DNA from 3 places in the Bradyrhizobium sp. USDA 4472 genome. Region 1 is predicted to be linked to each of the others. Evidence: riboswitches for the same ligand, from Rfam matches in the RefSeq annotation. Region 1 holds a riboswitch; each other region holds the start of a gene.
The links. A riboswitch is a leader RNA that binds a small molecule or an ion and turns the genes downstream of it on or off. The one in region 1 is predicted to bind cobalamin.
Positions count from the first base shown of each region.

Region 2: another riboswitch for cobalamin. It lies ahead of ACVWZ4_RS05665 (hypothetical protein); the one in region 1 lies ahead of ACVWZ4_RS34495 (DUF1636 family protein).
Region 3: another riboswitch for cobalamin. It lies ahead of metE (5-methyltetrahydropteroyltriglutamate--homocysteine S-methyltransferase); the one in region 1 lies ahead of ACVWZ4_RS34495 (DUF1636 family protein).

Region 1 is NZ_JBSSAM010000001.1:7,302,826-7,305,087, reverse strand. It holds gene ACVWZ4_RS34505 (cobyric acid synthase) at 1-25, opposite strand, end outside; gene cobO (cob(I)yrinic acid a,c-diamide adenosyltransferase) at 47-742, opposite strand; cobalamin riboswitch at 783-1,001, shown strand; gene ACVWZ4_RS34495 (DUF1636 family protein) at 1,098-1,472, shown strand; gene cobW (cobalamin biosynthesis protein CobW) at 1,469-2,262, shown strand, end outside.
Region 2 is NZ_JBSSAM010000001.1:1,258,890-1,261,151, reverse strand. It holds gene ACVWZ4_RS05670 (hypothetical protein) at 1-106, opposite strand, end outside; cobalamin riboswitch at 724-919, shown strand; gene ACVWZ4_RS05665 (hypothetical protein) at 898-1,230, shown strand; gene ACVWZ4_RS05660 (DUF3892 domain-containing protein) at 2,069-2,262, opposite strand, start outside.
Region 3 is NZ_JBSSAM010000001.1:995,759-998,020, forward strand. It holds gene metE (5-methyltetrahydropteroyltriglutamate--homocysteine S-methyltransferase) at 1-1,091, opposite strand, end outside; cobalamin riboswitch at 1,191-1,392, opposite strand; gene ACVWZ4_RS04645 (hypothetical protein) at 2,008-2,262, shown strand.

The DNA of each region.
Region 1 (2,262 bases):
CGTCCGAACCGGCCCCCTGGATCATCAGCGCGCGTGCCGTCACGTTTCAGAACTCGACGCCGGCCTGCGCCTTGATGCCGGAGCGGAACGGATGCTTCACCAGCGTCATCTCGGTAACGAGGTCGGCGATCTCGATCAGCTCGTCCTTGGCGTTGCGCCCGGTGAGCACGACATGCGTCATCGGCGGCTTCGACGTCTTGAGGAAATCGACGATTTCGCCGATGTCGAGATAATCGTAGCGCAGCGCGATGTTGATCTCATCGAGCACGACCATGCGCAGATTGGAATCGAGAATCAGCTCCTTTGCCTTCTCCCAGCCGGCGCGCGCAGCCGCGATGTCGCGCGCGCGGTCCTGCGTCTCCCAGGTGAAGCCTTCGCCCATGGCGTGGAACTGGCACAGTTCGCCGAAATGGCCGGTGAGCAGGCGTCGTTCGCCGGTATCCCAGGCGCCCTTGATGAACTGCACGACCGCGCAGGGGAAGCCATGAGCGACGCAGCGCACGATCATGCCGAAGGCGGAGGACGACTTGCCCTTCCCGGCGCCGGTGTGGACGATGATGAGCCCTTTTTCGCCGCTCTTGGTCGCCATGATCCTGTCGCGGGCGACCTTGATCTTCGCCATTTTTGCGGCGTGCTTCGCCTCGTTCTTCGCGTCTGTCTTGGCGTGGGTCTTGGCGTCTGTCTTGGCGTGGGTCTTGGCGTCGGTTTCGTCGGCCGTTTGGCTATCCGGTTCAGGCGTCATCTGACAGGGTCCTTCGGCTTGACAAGAGGCGGCCGGGGGCAAATGGTGGCCCGGCGTTGGTTCCTGTCCTATGACAGGCGAAGAGGGAATGCGATAGGGTCCGAATCGGCAAGATTGGGTCCAAAATGCAGCCGCCCCCGCGACCGTGACCGGAGAGATGCCCAAAGCCACTGAACCCCCAGGGGATCGGGAAGGCGGGGATCGAAGGGCAAAGCCCTGCTCCGCAAGCCGGGAGACCTGCCAGCGCGGACGATTTTTGGACCGGCGGACGGGGTGTTCCGCGACGGGGAAACGAGCCTTCGCAAGAACGGTTCGTGGGCCTCTTCGCCTCCGGCTGATACTTCTGGAAGAGGCGATGACCGTCACACTGCATGTCTGCATCACCTGTCGCGCCGGCCAGACGCTCGGCGAAGGCGAGGTTACGCCCGGCAAGCGTCTGCATGGCGCGATCCTCGAGGCCGGTGTTCCCGACGGTGTCAAACTGGTTCCCGTCGAATGCCTCTCTGCCTGTAGCCAGGGTTGCTCGGTCGCGCTCAGCGCGCCCGGCCGCTGGTCCTATGTGTATGGCCGGCTCTCGGATGCCAACGCGCAGGACGTCGTTGCCGGCGCCGCCGCGTATGCCGCCGCGCCAGATGGCCTCGTGCCCTGGCGCAGCCGGCCTGAAATCTTCCGCAAGCAATCGCTTGCCCGCATTCCCCCCATTGTCGCGTTGCCGGAGGCCGCCGAATGAACTCGCTCGCAAAAGTCCCGGTGACCGTCGTCACCGGCTTTCTCGGCTCCGGCAAGACGACGTTGATCCAGCATCTGCTCGGAAATCCCGGAGGCAAGAAGCTCGCCGTGCTGGTCAACGAGTTCGGCAGCGAGGGGGTCGACGGCGAGATCCTGAAGTCCTGCGCCGACGAGAACTGTCCGGAAGAGAACATCGTCGAGCTAGCCAATGGCTGCATCTGCTGCACCGTTGCCGACGATTTCATTCCGACCATGGAGAAGTTGCTCGCTCGCCCTGTGAAGCCCGATCACATCCTGATCGAGACCTCGGGCCTGGCATTGCCGAAACCGCTGCTGAAGGCATTCGACTGGCCCGAGATCCGCTCGCGCATCACCGTGGACGGTGTGATCGCGCTCGCCGATGCCGAGGCTGTCGCCGCCGGCCGTTTTGCACCGGACCCGGATGCCGTCGAAGCGCAACGCGCGGCCGACGGGAATCTCGATCACGAGACGCCGCTGTCGGAGGTGTTCGAGGATCAGATCGCCTGCGCCGACATCGTGCTGCTCACCAAGGCCGATCTTGCGGGTGCTGCGGGCATTGAAGCCGCCAAGGCCGCGATCACCGCCGAGATGCCGCGCCGCGTGCCGATGCTGCCCATTACCGATGGTGCGATCGACGCACGCGTCATCCTTGGCCTTGGCGCCGCCGCCGAGAACGATCTCGCCGCGCGTCCCTCGCATCACGACGGCGAGGAGGAGCACGAGCACGACGATTTCGCCTCTCTCGTGATCGATCTCCCTGAGATTGCTGA
Region 2 (2,262 bases), 6.0 Mb from region 1:
TGAGCGTATCGCAAATGGATTTCACAGGCGTGCCGGCATCAACAAGCTTGCGCAGCAGTTCGTCTTCTCGTTTGGTCCAGCGAGGAGAGCCGAGAGTCAATTTCAATCCAACCTCTTAGCCCACACTTCGTCACACTCTAATCTGTTCACATGAATTTCGCCATCCTAAAATTTCGCATTCCAGAACACGACCTAAAATCGTAGAAAAAGCTTGGGCCTCCGGCGCCTTGTCTGTCCCAGTTATCGCGTCGGCCTCAAGAAAGGAATGGCAGGCGAGGCGCTCCTTCGAAAGCTATACGTTGGCATAGACGAAGCTCCCGGATCCTCTGCCAACGAGATTTCGGAGCCACTAGGATTCAGCCAGACTTGTAGGACAACCTGTGAGATGGCCGTGCGGCCGAGGAGTTAACCCCGCTAGACCGGATACTTGACCCGCGATGAGCGGCCCCAGCCGCAACTATGTCGGCAGCTACATCAGGACGTCGAAGTGGGGAGCTATCGGCTATCGCCGCGATGGGCTAACGCTAGAATTAGTCCGCCGCGCGGCCACCACGCGCCCAGCCGAGAAGAACTCCGCCATTCTCAAGGGGGGACAAATTCGCAAGCAAGTTTGCACATTGCCCGCATCACGTGCGAAGAAAGCAAGACGTCCGTTCCCCGGCCCAACAGCGTTGGATGTGGGGAGCAATCAAACGCTCCCAGCATAGCAGCACACGTGCTCTGTTTTGGCCTTGCAGTTCCATTCCCGCATCTCGTAGGATGGAAGCTAAGAGGGAACCCGGTGCGCCGGCGACGGCTATTCCGAGGCTGCCCCCGCAACTGTAAGCGGCGAGCGGTTGTCATCGTGGCGCGGTGACGCGCACTGTCCGTGACGACATCGTCGACGTCGCCAAGACCATGGTGAAGCTGGAGGAGAACTTCGTCGACCTCGCCTTCGGCCTCGGCAAGATCGAGGGCATGCGAGCTGAGCAGATCCACGCCTACGTCCGCTATGTCGCCGACTGGCGACTGACCCAGCTGCGGATTGCCCCGGTCTTCGGCTTCTTCGAGGCCAAGGAGGGCGGATTCACCCAGCTCAAGGCGCATCCATTGCCGTGGCTTGTCGAGATTCTCAATGGTGTCGAGCACGCCTATTTCTTCGAGCAGCGCGCCACGGAGTACTCCAAGGCGGCAAGCCGCGGCAGCTGGGACGGCGAAAACGGGGTGTGGGCGGCTTTCGGCCGTATCTAGCCCATCTTTATTGATGAAGGGCCTGTGGGTGGCTGGCGAGGCGAGTGTGGTTTGACCCGCTGATGGGACGTGAGATTCGGTTGCTGAGACCAATTCTGCGCTGACATCATCGAGGCAACCACACCGGCCATGGGCGACGATACGATTCTGCCCTTCCTGTTTCCAGCGGTCGGGCGCAAGACGATCACAGCCGCCTTTGATGGTGGGCGGCTGTTTTCAGCGGCTATGATGTGGAGGGCTCCACGACCCGAACCCGCTCGAATGCGACAGGCGACTAAAGGACTCCTCGTTCTGTGGATTCATAGCACCCGAAGGATCATTGAAATCCCTTGGCTGCCTTCAAAAGCGCCCCGAGCTTATCCGGCGGCGTCCCGACCATCGACCGCGCCTCCGGCCGGTCGAACATAAGGCGATCAGGCCAGCCTAGCTGTCCTCTCACCGATGACTTTTCTAGTGAGCGCCTCGTGGCCAACCGAATAACCCTTGAGATAGATGTCCTCAGTAATTGTCAACACGAAGCTATTGCCCGAGCAGTCGTGTGCTTGACGCTCGCAGCCATCATAGGCTCGTCTGTATTGTTCTCGACGGCAAGCGGCTCACACGGGCCGCTTTTCGTTTTATGGATGGCCGCGCAGTCTCGTCAGCTTTTGGTCAGCCAGCGCGGATACGGAGCCCCGGAGTTAGCGGGACGTGGCAGGGACAGCGCGATGGCACCAGAACGGTCAGCGCCGAGTCACGTGCCGCTAGCTTCTATGGTAGTGCGGGCGGGGCAGGGACAGCGTCCTGTCATGCCCCAAGCCAACAGGCGCCGAGTCTCGCCCGCACTGCCTGCGATCCCTCACGGACACTCAGGGAGCGAGAGGAGATTGTCCGGTTGAATTCCATCCACTGTTGTCTTGATGTACTTGTGTCGGCCGTCGGTCGCGACGATGACCTCGACAGTGATGCCTGATTCTTCGACGTAGAACTCCCACTCGCGGCTTTCGATATCTCCAATAGTCTTCGCGACGGATAGCCTCCATCGCGTTCCGT
Region 3 (2,262 bases), 6.3 Mb from region 1:
CTCTTGACGTCGGAAGTGAGCCCGGTCTCTAGTTCAGCATCGACTGGTACGTGAAGCAACGAGCAGGATGGAGCTAGCTGTACACGGTGTTTACCGAGCTTCGCGATCGCGGGCTCTAGCCTCTGGCGTAGCGACGACAAGTTCGACCTCCATACATTCCTGCCGTCGATGACACCGAGCGACAAGACGAGATCAGCTCGCCCGTCAGCAATGATCTGCTCCAATAACTCCGGCGATCGAACCAGATCGACGTGCAGGCCGGACACTGGCAGGCTCAAGGCAGTATCCAGATTGTCGCCTAGTGCGCCGAAATAGCTGGCAACCAAGATTTTGATAGCCGGTCCCTCCTTTGCCAACCGGTTATAGGCATGTAGCAAGGATTTTCGCGCCGCCTCGTCCAGATCAAGGACCAGGCTGGGCTCGTCAAACTGAACCCATCTTGCCCCTCGTTTGGCCAATTCATGAAGAACCTCGATATAGACCGGAATCAGATCATCCAACAGGGAGAGGGGCTGGAACGAGTTATCGGCACTCTTGCCGAGCTTTAGGAATGTGACCGGTCCGATAAGAACGGGGCGGGTTTGAAAGCCCAGACCCTTTGCTTCCTCATATTCTTCAATGGGTTTGCGAGAGCACAGCCTGAACGCCTGTCCCTTGTGAAACTCTGGAACCATGTAGTGGTAATTGGTGTCGAACCACTTGGTCATCTCCTGCGCTGGCGCGCCAGATCCTCGTAGGCCGTGACCGACACTCGGGTCGAGGTCGTCGCATTGCGATCCGCGGGCCATGGCGAAGTACGTCGCAAGGGAAACGGATTCTCCCTTCGAATCGTAGATCTCCGGGATCGCGCCAACCATGACACTTGTATCGAGCACTTGATCATACAGCGAGAAGTCATTCGACGGAATGATAGTGACGCCGATAGAGCTCTGACGAGCCCAGTTCGCTGCGCGCAGGCCGGATGCGTCCTCTTGCAACTGCTGTTCGCTTATCCTACCGGCCCAATACCTTTCGAGAGCGAATTTCAGTTCACGGCGTGGACCGATGCGTGGCGTTCCGAGCGTAGCAACGGGAAGAGAGAGAAGAGACATAGCTTAACCCCTGTTGGGGACAAGGCCATGGCGGACGCAGGCAGTCGAAGTCGCGCATGCGACAGCTGCTTGGCGCACCACCGAGACACCCCGCCCGTGGACCAATATTTTGCCGGGGCAGGTCTCCTGGCTTGCAGGTCGTCGCTGCTGTCCGGCCTTCCCGAAGCCGTGGAGGCTTCAGTGACATCGTTGGACAGTGGCTCGCCGCTCACAGTTGCGGGGGCAGCGCCGGCATTGCACCGGCTTCCCTCTTAGCTCCGGATCGAACACGCCCCGGAGAACCTCGACGACCTGGATTATCGGTAGGAGACCTTTCCCGTCAACCTCTCAGATTGTGTACCAAGCTAGTCTGCGACATCTGGTAAGCGAATGACCGTTGACCGGCGAATGACTGTGCGTCTCAACGATTAACCGCCACCCGGAAACATTGGCTGGTCAGAGATCGCGTGTCAGAAAGTCTCGAGTGAGCATCGGTAGCTGCCATGGGATGCCTCTGCACGCTATGGCGATGGCAGGGACAAAGGCAGCGTTCGCGGCGAGGACTACCGCCATTTCGAGCAGATGCAGCGTTCGACGCGGCTTCGTTTCAGCGTTCGCCCAGCAGCTGCACCGGGCAGCGGCTTCTTTGCTAAAGGATCCGCATCGATAGCGGAGGTTTTTTCGGCGCACTCGGGCACCACACGCGGCGCGCCGATTGATCGCCTGCCAGCCAGACTTCAACGTCGGCGGCTAACTCGGCTTCGTGTCGCTGGCCGGCATGTAGGTCAACGAAGAAGGCGATCGTGAAGCACACCGTTCAATGGTGGCAGCGGCACTCCAAGCCGGGATCAGATTTCCATCCGAGGCGCTCGCTTCTTCTACTGCGGGACAAGGGGGTCCAAGCTGCGGCCGATGCGCCGAATGGAAGCATCGAAACATGCGCACGTCGGAAAGGCGACAAGAACACACAAAATCGATGCGTATTTTCGCCCATTGCCTGGCACGAAGAATGCAATCCGTCGGCATGCCCAGACTGCTGCTGCTGGGCATGCCAGCTCAGCCAATTGGAATGCTGTCGCTGACAGGGAAGTTAGCGCCGCGTGACATAGGCAACGGCGTCGAACAGCCTTATCGCGTCGTCGCTAACTTCTTGCCTCTCGCTCAGAGCAAGTTCAAGTCACCTGCTGCCTAA